DNA from 3 places in the Pseudomonas sp. IT-P74 genome. Region 1 is predicted to be linked to each of the others. Evidence: predicted binding sites of a transcription regulator. Region 1 holds the regulator's gene; each other region holds the start of a gene.
What was found. The regulator sigma-54, encoded in region 1, starts transcription at its own class of promoters, with help from an activator protein. The targets are predictions, from matches to a motif close to ANTGGCATNNANNTTGCTNT.
Positions count from the first base shown of each region.

Region 2: a site for sigma-54 is predicted at 1,097-1,116, ahead of ACM6J5_RS21200 (flagellar basal body rod protein FlgF). Genes of this name have one in related genera too.
Region 3: a site for sigma-54 is predicted at 1,175-1,194, ahead of ACM6J5_RS07420 (DNA translocase FtsK). Genes of this name have one in related genera too.

Region 1 is NZ_CATKQD010000093.1:148,451-150,699, reverse strand. It holds gene ptsN (PTS IIA-like nitrogen regulatory protein PtsN) at 1-82, opposite strand, end outside; gene hpf (ribosome hibernation-promoting factor, HPF/YfiA family) at 95-403, opposite strand; gene ACM6J5_RS28435 (RNA polymerase factor sigma-54) at 478-1,971, opposite strand; gene lptB (LPS export ABC transporter ATP-binding protein) at 2,218-2,249, opposite strand, start outside.
Region 2 is NZ_CATKQD010000055.1:181,932-184,180, reverse strand. It holds gene flgG (flagellar basal-body rod protein FlgG) at 1-256, opposite strand, end outside; gene ACM6J5_RS21200 (flagellar basal body rod protein FlgF) at 302-1,042, opposite strand; gene ACM6J5_RS21195 (cytochrome c3 family protein) at 1,246-1,842, opposite strand; gene ACM6J5_RS21190 (nitrate reductase cytochrome c-type subunit) at 1,852-2,249, opposite strand, start outside.
Region 3 is NZ_CATKQD010000008.1:77,688-79,936, reverse strand. It holds gene ACM6J5_RS07420 (DNA translocase FtsK) at 1-938, opposite strand, end outside; gene trxB (thioredoxin-disulfide reductase) at 1,245-2,204, shown strand.

The DNA of each region.
Region 1 (2,249 bases):
GTTCGAGGGCTTTCTTTTTACTGCCTCCCGGCACGTTCACCAGGGAACGGCCGGGGGTCAGGATACTTTCAAGTCGGATCATGGGTAGGGAGTGTTAACGACCGGTTGCGCCCTGGAGGAGGCTCTGGGTCTTTTCCTTATGCTTTTTGAGTTGTTTATCCAGCTTGTCGGTGAGTGCGTCGATCGCGGCGTACATATCGGTATGTTCCGCGTTGGCGACCACTTCATTCCCGGGAATATGCAGCGTGGCTTCGATTTTCTGCTTCAGTTTTTCGACGGTCATCGTGACCTGCACATTAGTGATCTTGTCGAAATGTCGCTCCAATCGTTCGAGTTTTTCGCCGATGTAGGTGCGAAGAGGTTCGGTCACTTCCAGTTGGTGTCCACTGATGTTGACTTGCATACAGCTTCTCCTTCGTTGCCAGTGCATAAAGCGGTAGATCAGATGATCTACCACTGGAACGCTGTGGCGTGGCTCTACATCAACCGCTTGCGTTCGCTCGAAGGCGCGATCCCGAGGGATTCGCGGTACTTGGCGACGGTGCGGCGAGCCACCTGAATGCCTTGTGCCTCCAGTAAACCAGCGATCTTGCTGTCACTCAACGGCTTTTTCTGATTTTCCGCTGCAACCAGTTTTTTGATGATCGCCCGGATCGCCGTGGACGAGCATTCGCCGCCTTCGGAGGTGCTTACGTGACTGGAGAAAAAGTACTTCAGTTCATAAATGCCCCGGGGGGTGTGCATGAACTTCTGGGTGGTCACCCGTGAAATCGTCGATTCATGCATGCCGACCGCTTCGGCGATGTCATGCAGGACCAGCGGCTTCATGGCTTCGTCGCCATATTCGAGGAACCCGCGCTGATGCTCGACGATCTGGGTGGCAACCTTCATCAGGGTTTCATTGCGGCTTTGCAGGCTCTTGATGAACCAGCGGGCCTCCTGCAACTGATTGCGCATGAAGGTGTTGTCGGCACTGGTGTCGGCGCGGCGCACGAAACCGGCGTATTGGGCATTGACCCGCAGCCGTGGCACCGACTCCTGATTGAGCTCCACCAGCCAGCGCTCGTTGTCCTTGCGCACGATGACGTCAGGAACGACATACTCGGCTTCGGTGGACTCGATCTGCGAGCCCGGGCGCGGGTTGAGGCTCTGGACCAGTTCGATGACCTGGCGCAGTTCGTCTTCCTTGAGCTTCATGCGACGCATCAACTGGCTGTAGTCGCGGCTGCCAAGCAGGTCGATGTAATCGGTGACCAGGCGCTTGGCCTCGGCCAGCCAAGGGGTCTTGGCAGGCAGCTGGCGCAATTGCAGCAGCAGGCATTCGCCCAGGTTGCGGGCGCCGATGCCGGCAGGCTCGAATTGCTGGATGCGGTGCAGGACGGCTTCGATTTCGTCCAGTTCGATGTCCAGTTCCGGGTCGAAGGCTTCGAGGATCTCCTCGAGGGTTTCGTCCAGGTAACCTTGATTGTTGATGCAGTCGATCAGGGTCACGGCGATCAGGCGATCGGTGTCGGACATCGGGGCCAGGTTCAGTTGCCACAGCAAGTGGCTCTGCAGGCTTTCGCCGGCCGATGTGCGGGTGGTGAAGTCCCACTCGTCATCGTCGTTGCTGGGCAGGCTGCTGGCGCTGGTCTGGTAAACGTCTTCCCAGGCAGTATCGACGGGAAGTTCGTTGGGAATGCGTTCGTTCCAGTCGCCTTCCTCAAGGTTATCAACCGTAGGGGCGCTTTCCTGGTAGGAAGGTTCCTGAATATCCGTGTTGGGCTTTTGTTCGGCGTTGTCGGCCAAGGGGTCGGAGTTGTCGAAGTCGTCGCCTTCTTCCTGGCGTTCGAGCATCGGATTGGACTCCAGGGCCTCCTGGATTTCCTGTTGCAGGTCCAGGGTCGACAATTGGAGCAGGCGGATGGCCTGTTGCAGCTGCGGTGTCATCGTCAGCTGCTGGCCCATTCTCAAGACTAGCGATGGTTTCATGGCAGGGGCTTAACACCTTATTCGCCGGCGCACATGCGCCATCCACTACAGGGCGCCGGGGCGCCAAACTTAAGCAAATTATATGCCTGAAACTGAAGGATTTGCCTAGAGCGCTGTAACAATAAAAAACTATAAAGTTGTGTTGCTGCGCTGCCCTTGTCGGGGGCTGACCACGCTTGTCGGCACGAGGCGCTGGTGAGTGGGCCGGTCAGGTGCCCGGGCGACTGCCTGGGCACAGCTCAGCGCTTACAGGCGGAACTCATGGCCCAGATACACTT
Region 2 (2,249 bases), on a different contig from region 1:
GGCTGCCGGCGGTGAAGTTTTTCTGGGTGCCGACGATGCGCACACCAGTACCCAGTTGCAGACCCGACGGCAGTTCGCTGTCCTGGGTCGACTGGGCGCCTGGCTGGCGTTTGATCTGGTAGAGCAAGTCCTGGAACTCGGCGCGGTCACGTTTGAAACCCGTGGTCGACACGTTGGCCAGGTTGTTGGAAATGGTGGTCAGGTTGGTGTCCTGGGCGGACAGACCTGTCTTGGCAACCCATAGAGCCGGAAGCATTCGATTCTCCTCGTGCGCCTGTTTTACGGCGCGACGTTCTGGTAATTAGCTGATCTGCAAGACCCGAGCCATGGCCTGGTCATCGTCTTTGGCGGTGTTCATCATCTTGATGTGCAGTTCGAACTGCTTGGCCAAGGCCAGTACCGAGGTCATCTCTTCCACGGCATTGACATTGCTCGACTCGAGGAACCCGGACACCAGCTTGACGTTGGCATCGGCCTGCGCAGGCGCGCCGTCCTTGGTGTGGATCGAACCATCCAGGCCCTTGCTCATGTTCTTGAGGTCCGGGTTGACCAGTTTGATGCGGTCGACTTCAGCCATCACCCGAGGACCTTCACCCATCGCGCGGATGCTGATGGTGCCGTCCTCGCCAACTTCGATCTGCTGCTCGGGCGGCACGGCAATCGGCCCGCCATTGCCCATGACCGGCATGCCATTGCCGGCGCGCAGCACGCCCAGGGCGTCAACGTTCAGGCTGCCGGTGCGCACGTAGCTTTCACCGCCATCGGGCGTCTGCACGGCAATCCAGCCGTTGCCTTGCACGGCAACGTCGAGGTCGCGACCGGTTTCCACCAGTGAACCCGGGGAGAAATCCGTGCCCGGGCGTTCCGACATGGCAAACGCACGCGCCGGAAAGCTGTCACCGAACACCGGCATCGAACGGGCCTGTTCCAGGTCTTTCTGGAAGCCGTTGGTGGAGATGTTCGCGAGGTTGTTGGCATGAGCCTTTTGCGCCAGTGCATTCTGGCTGGCGCCGGTCATTGCCACATAAAGGTACTTGTCCACAATTGTTCCTCTGCCTGCCGGACGTTTGCCGCCCACTGCTGTGTTGCGCAGGTTGTAGCAATTTGCAGACCAACTTGCGTGCAGCGGCTCCAACCCCCTTTAAACAAGGGGCTGGAGGCTAATCAGAAGGGAATCGAACGATGTATCGAAGACGAAAAACCGGCGCGGTTATGCCGCTTGGCGGCAATGCCGTGAAAAGCCGGCTACCAACCTTTCACGCCGCTCATGTCGGGCAATTTGTGGGCAATGCCTTTATGGCAATCGATACAGGTCGCCTGGCCACTGGCCAAGGAGGTGGAGTGCATGTTGGCGGCACGTTTACCCTGGCGTGTGAAGTCCATGAACTCGAAGTTATGGCAGTTGCGACACTCCCGGGAATCGTTGGCCTTGAGCCGTGCCCACTCGTGTTCGGCCAGCTCCCGGCGCATGCCCAGAAACTTGTCCCGGGTACTGATAGTGCCGAACAGCTTGCCCCAGACCTCCTTGGAAGCCTGCATCTTGCGGGCGATCTTGTGCGTCCACTCGTGCGGGACGTGACAGTCCGGGCACGTGGCGCGCACGCCCGAGCGGTTGGTGTAGTGAATGGTTTCCTGCAACTCGACAAACACGTTGTCGCGCATTTCATGGCAGGACGTGCAGAACTTCTCGGTGTTGGTCGCTTCCAGCGCGGTGTTGAACCCACCCCAGAAAATCACCCCGGCGATAAACCCGCCCAGGGTCAGGAAGCCCAGGCTGTAATGCACGCTGGGCCGACGCAGCACAGCCCAATAATCCTTGAGCAAGGCAAGCAAAGATTTCATGGCCTTTCCTCAAGGTTTCGGCTGGTGGTTGATTTCGTCTTGCAAGACCTGATCGATGTTCTTGAAGCTGTTGCTCACCAGTGGCTTCACATCCTTTTGCGGCACGTGACACTGGTTGCAGAAGTATCGGCGCGGCGACACCGCGGCCAATGCCTGGCCGTCGCGGTCCATGTAGTGAGTGATGCTGATCATCGGCGCCTGGGTACGCGCACTGTTGGCGCGACTGTGGCAGGTCAGGCACTTGTTGCTGTTCATGTCGATGGCATACCCGCGAATGCTGTGGGGTATGGTGGGCGGTTGATCGGGGTAATTGCGCTCACGCTTGAGGTCCTTGTTCTCGTCTTCGGCAATGGGCGGTGCCGGCAGCTCCTGGGTCAGGGTCCCGCCGACTCGCCGTCCATCCGGTG
Region 3 (2,249 bases), on a different contig from region 1:
ATCGAGATCGGCGGCAAGGTGCCTTCCACGGCGCTGTCGACGAACAGTGGCGCCTGCTTCTCTTTTTCGACGCGCTTGCTCGGTGCGGCGGGCTTTGGCGGCGCGGGCGCAATCACCGGCGGCACCTGCTTCTCACGCTCGGACATGTGCTTGCTCAGGGCTTGCTCACGCTCGATCAGGCGCTCCTTGACCTTGGCCTGCTCGCGCTTGTCGGTGACGGTCGGCGCGACCACTTCATCCATACGGTCGTCGACTTCACGCAACTGGGCGACCAGCTGTTTGCGCTCGGTACGGGCTGCCCACCAGCGATTGGCGGCGCCCTGGAACAGTTCGAACAGGTCGAGGGTGATCTTGCCAGTGATGTCCATCACTTTGAACCACGACAGGTCGGTAAACACGGTCAGGCCGAACAGGAACAAGGCAATGAACAACAGCGTGCTGCCCTGGATATTCAGGGCGTTCCTGGCCAGTTCGCCGAGGCTTTCCCCCAGCGCACCGCCCGCACCGGCCGGCAGACCGGTCGCGGCATGAAAATGGATATGGGCCAGGGCGGCGCCCGACAGCACCAGGAACACCAGGCCGATCAGGCGCCAGGAGAACAACCAGCCGCTCCATTGCCACGGTTCGTGGCGCTGGCGGAAGATCTGGTACGCCTTGACGGCCAGCAGCAACGGGAAGATGTAGGCGAAGTAACCCAGCACCATGAACAGGATATCGGCGCTGTAGGAGCCCGCTGGTCCGCCGAAGTTCTGCACGTCGTCGATCTTGCTGTTATGACTCCAGCCCGGATCATCCTTGCCATAGGTCAACAAGGCCATCATCAGGAACAGGCACAAGGCACCGATGGCGATCAGCGCACCTTCCTTGAGTCGGTAGTGCAAGTGCTGGCGCCAGAGTGGTACGACGGCTGGTTTAGGTGCTGCGGTGGATTTCTTCAAAACGCTTCTTTTCCTGCGCCTATGGCGCGTCCATCTGATGAATGTCTATAAAAACTGCAAAAAAACTGCCCAATCCAGGCAGGTAAAAAAGTTAACACGCGTTACCGGGACTACTTTTAACACTGCGCCCCGGTTTTTATAAACATGGCGCGCACTGAATATAGGTAACACGCAGGGCATTGTACGGGTTTGTACGCACGACGCCATGCTTGAGATCCTTGGGTGTAGCATAGTCAAAAGCATATGACATGCTGTTCAATTTGAGCATGCATTCTCTTTTGTGACAAAGGCTTATGAGGTGTTTTTATGAGCGAAGCGAAGCATTCACGCCTGATTATCCTGGGCTCCGGCCCCGCTGGTTACAGCGCGGCCGTTTATGCCGCCCGTGCCAACCTCAAGCCCGTTGTCATTACCGGCATCCAGGCAGGCGGCCAACTCACCACCACCGTTGAAGTGGATAACTGGCCAGGGGACGTTGAAGGCCTGACCGGACCGGTGCTGATGGATCGCATGCAAAAACACGCCGAGCGCTTTGCCACCGAGATCGTTTACGACCACATCCATACCGCCAAGTTGCAACAACGGCCGTTCGAGCTGATCGGCGATGGCGGCATCTACACCTGCGACGCACTGATCATTGCCACCGGTGCCTCCGCGCAATACCTGGGCCTGCCGTCGGAAGAAGCGTTTGCCGGCAAAGGGGTGTCGGCATGCGCGACCTGCGATGGATTTTTCTATCGCAATCAGGTGGTTGCGGTAGTCGGCGGCGGCAACACAGCGGTCGAAGAAGCCTTGTACCTGTCGAACATCGCCAAGGAAGTGCACCTGATTCACCGCCGCGACAAGCTGCGCTCGGAGAAGATCCTCCAGGACAAACTCTTCGAAAAAGCCGCCAATGGCAATATCCGCCTGCACTGGAACCAGAACCTGGACGAAGTGCTCGGCTATGCCAGCGGCGTGACCGGCGCCCGCCTGCGGGACAACCACACCGGCGAAACGAAGGAACTGCCACTGGCCGGGGTGTTTATCGCCATCGGCCATAAGCCCAACACCGACCTGTTCGCGGGCCAACTGGAAATGCGCGACGGGTATCTGCTGGTCAAGGGTGGCAGCGAAGGCAATGCCACCGCTACGGCGATTGCCGGGGTGTTTGCCGCCGGCGACGTGGCCGACCACGTTTATCGCCAGGCCGTTACGTCTGCCGGGGCTGGTTGCATGGCGGCGCTGGACGCTGAAAAATACCTCGACGACATTCCTGCCGTTTAAAGGCAAACTTTATGGCGGGCCAAAACCCGCCACTGCCCTCCCCTT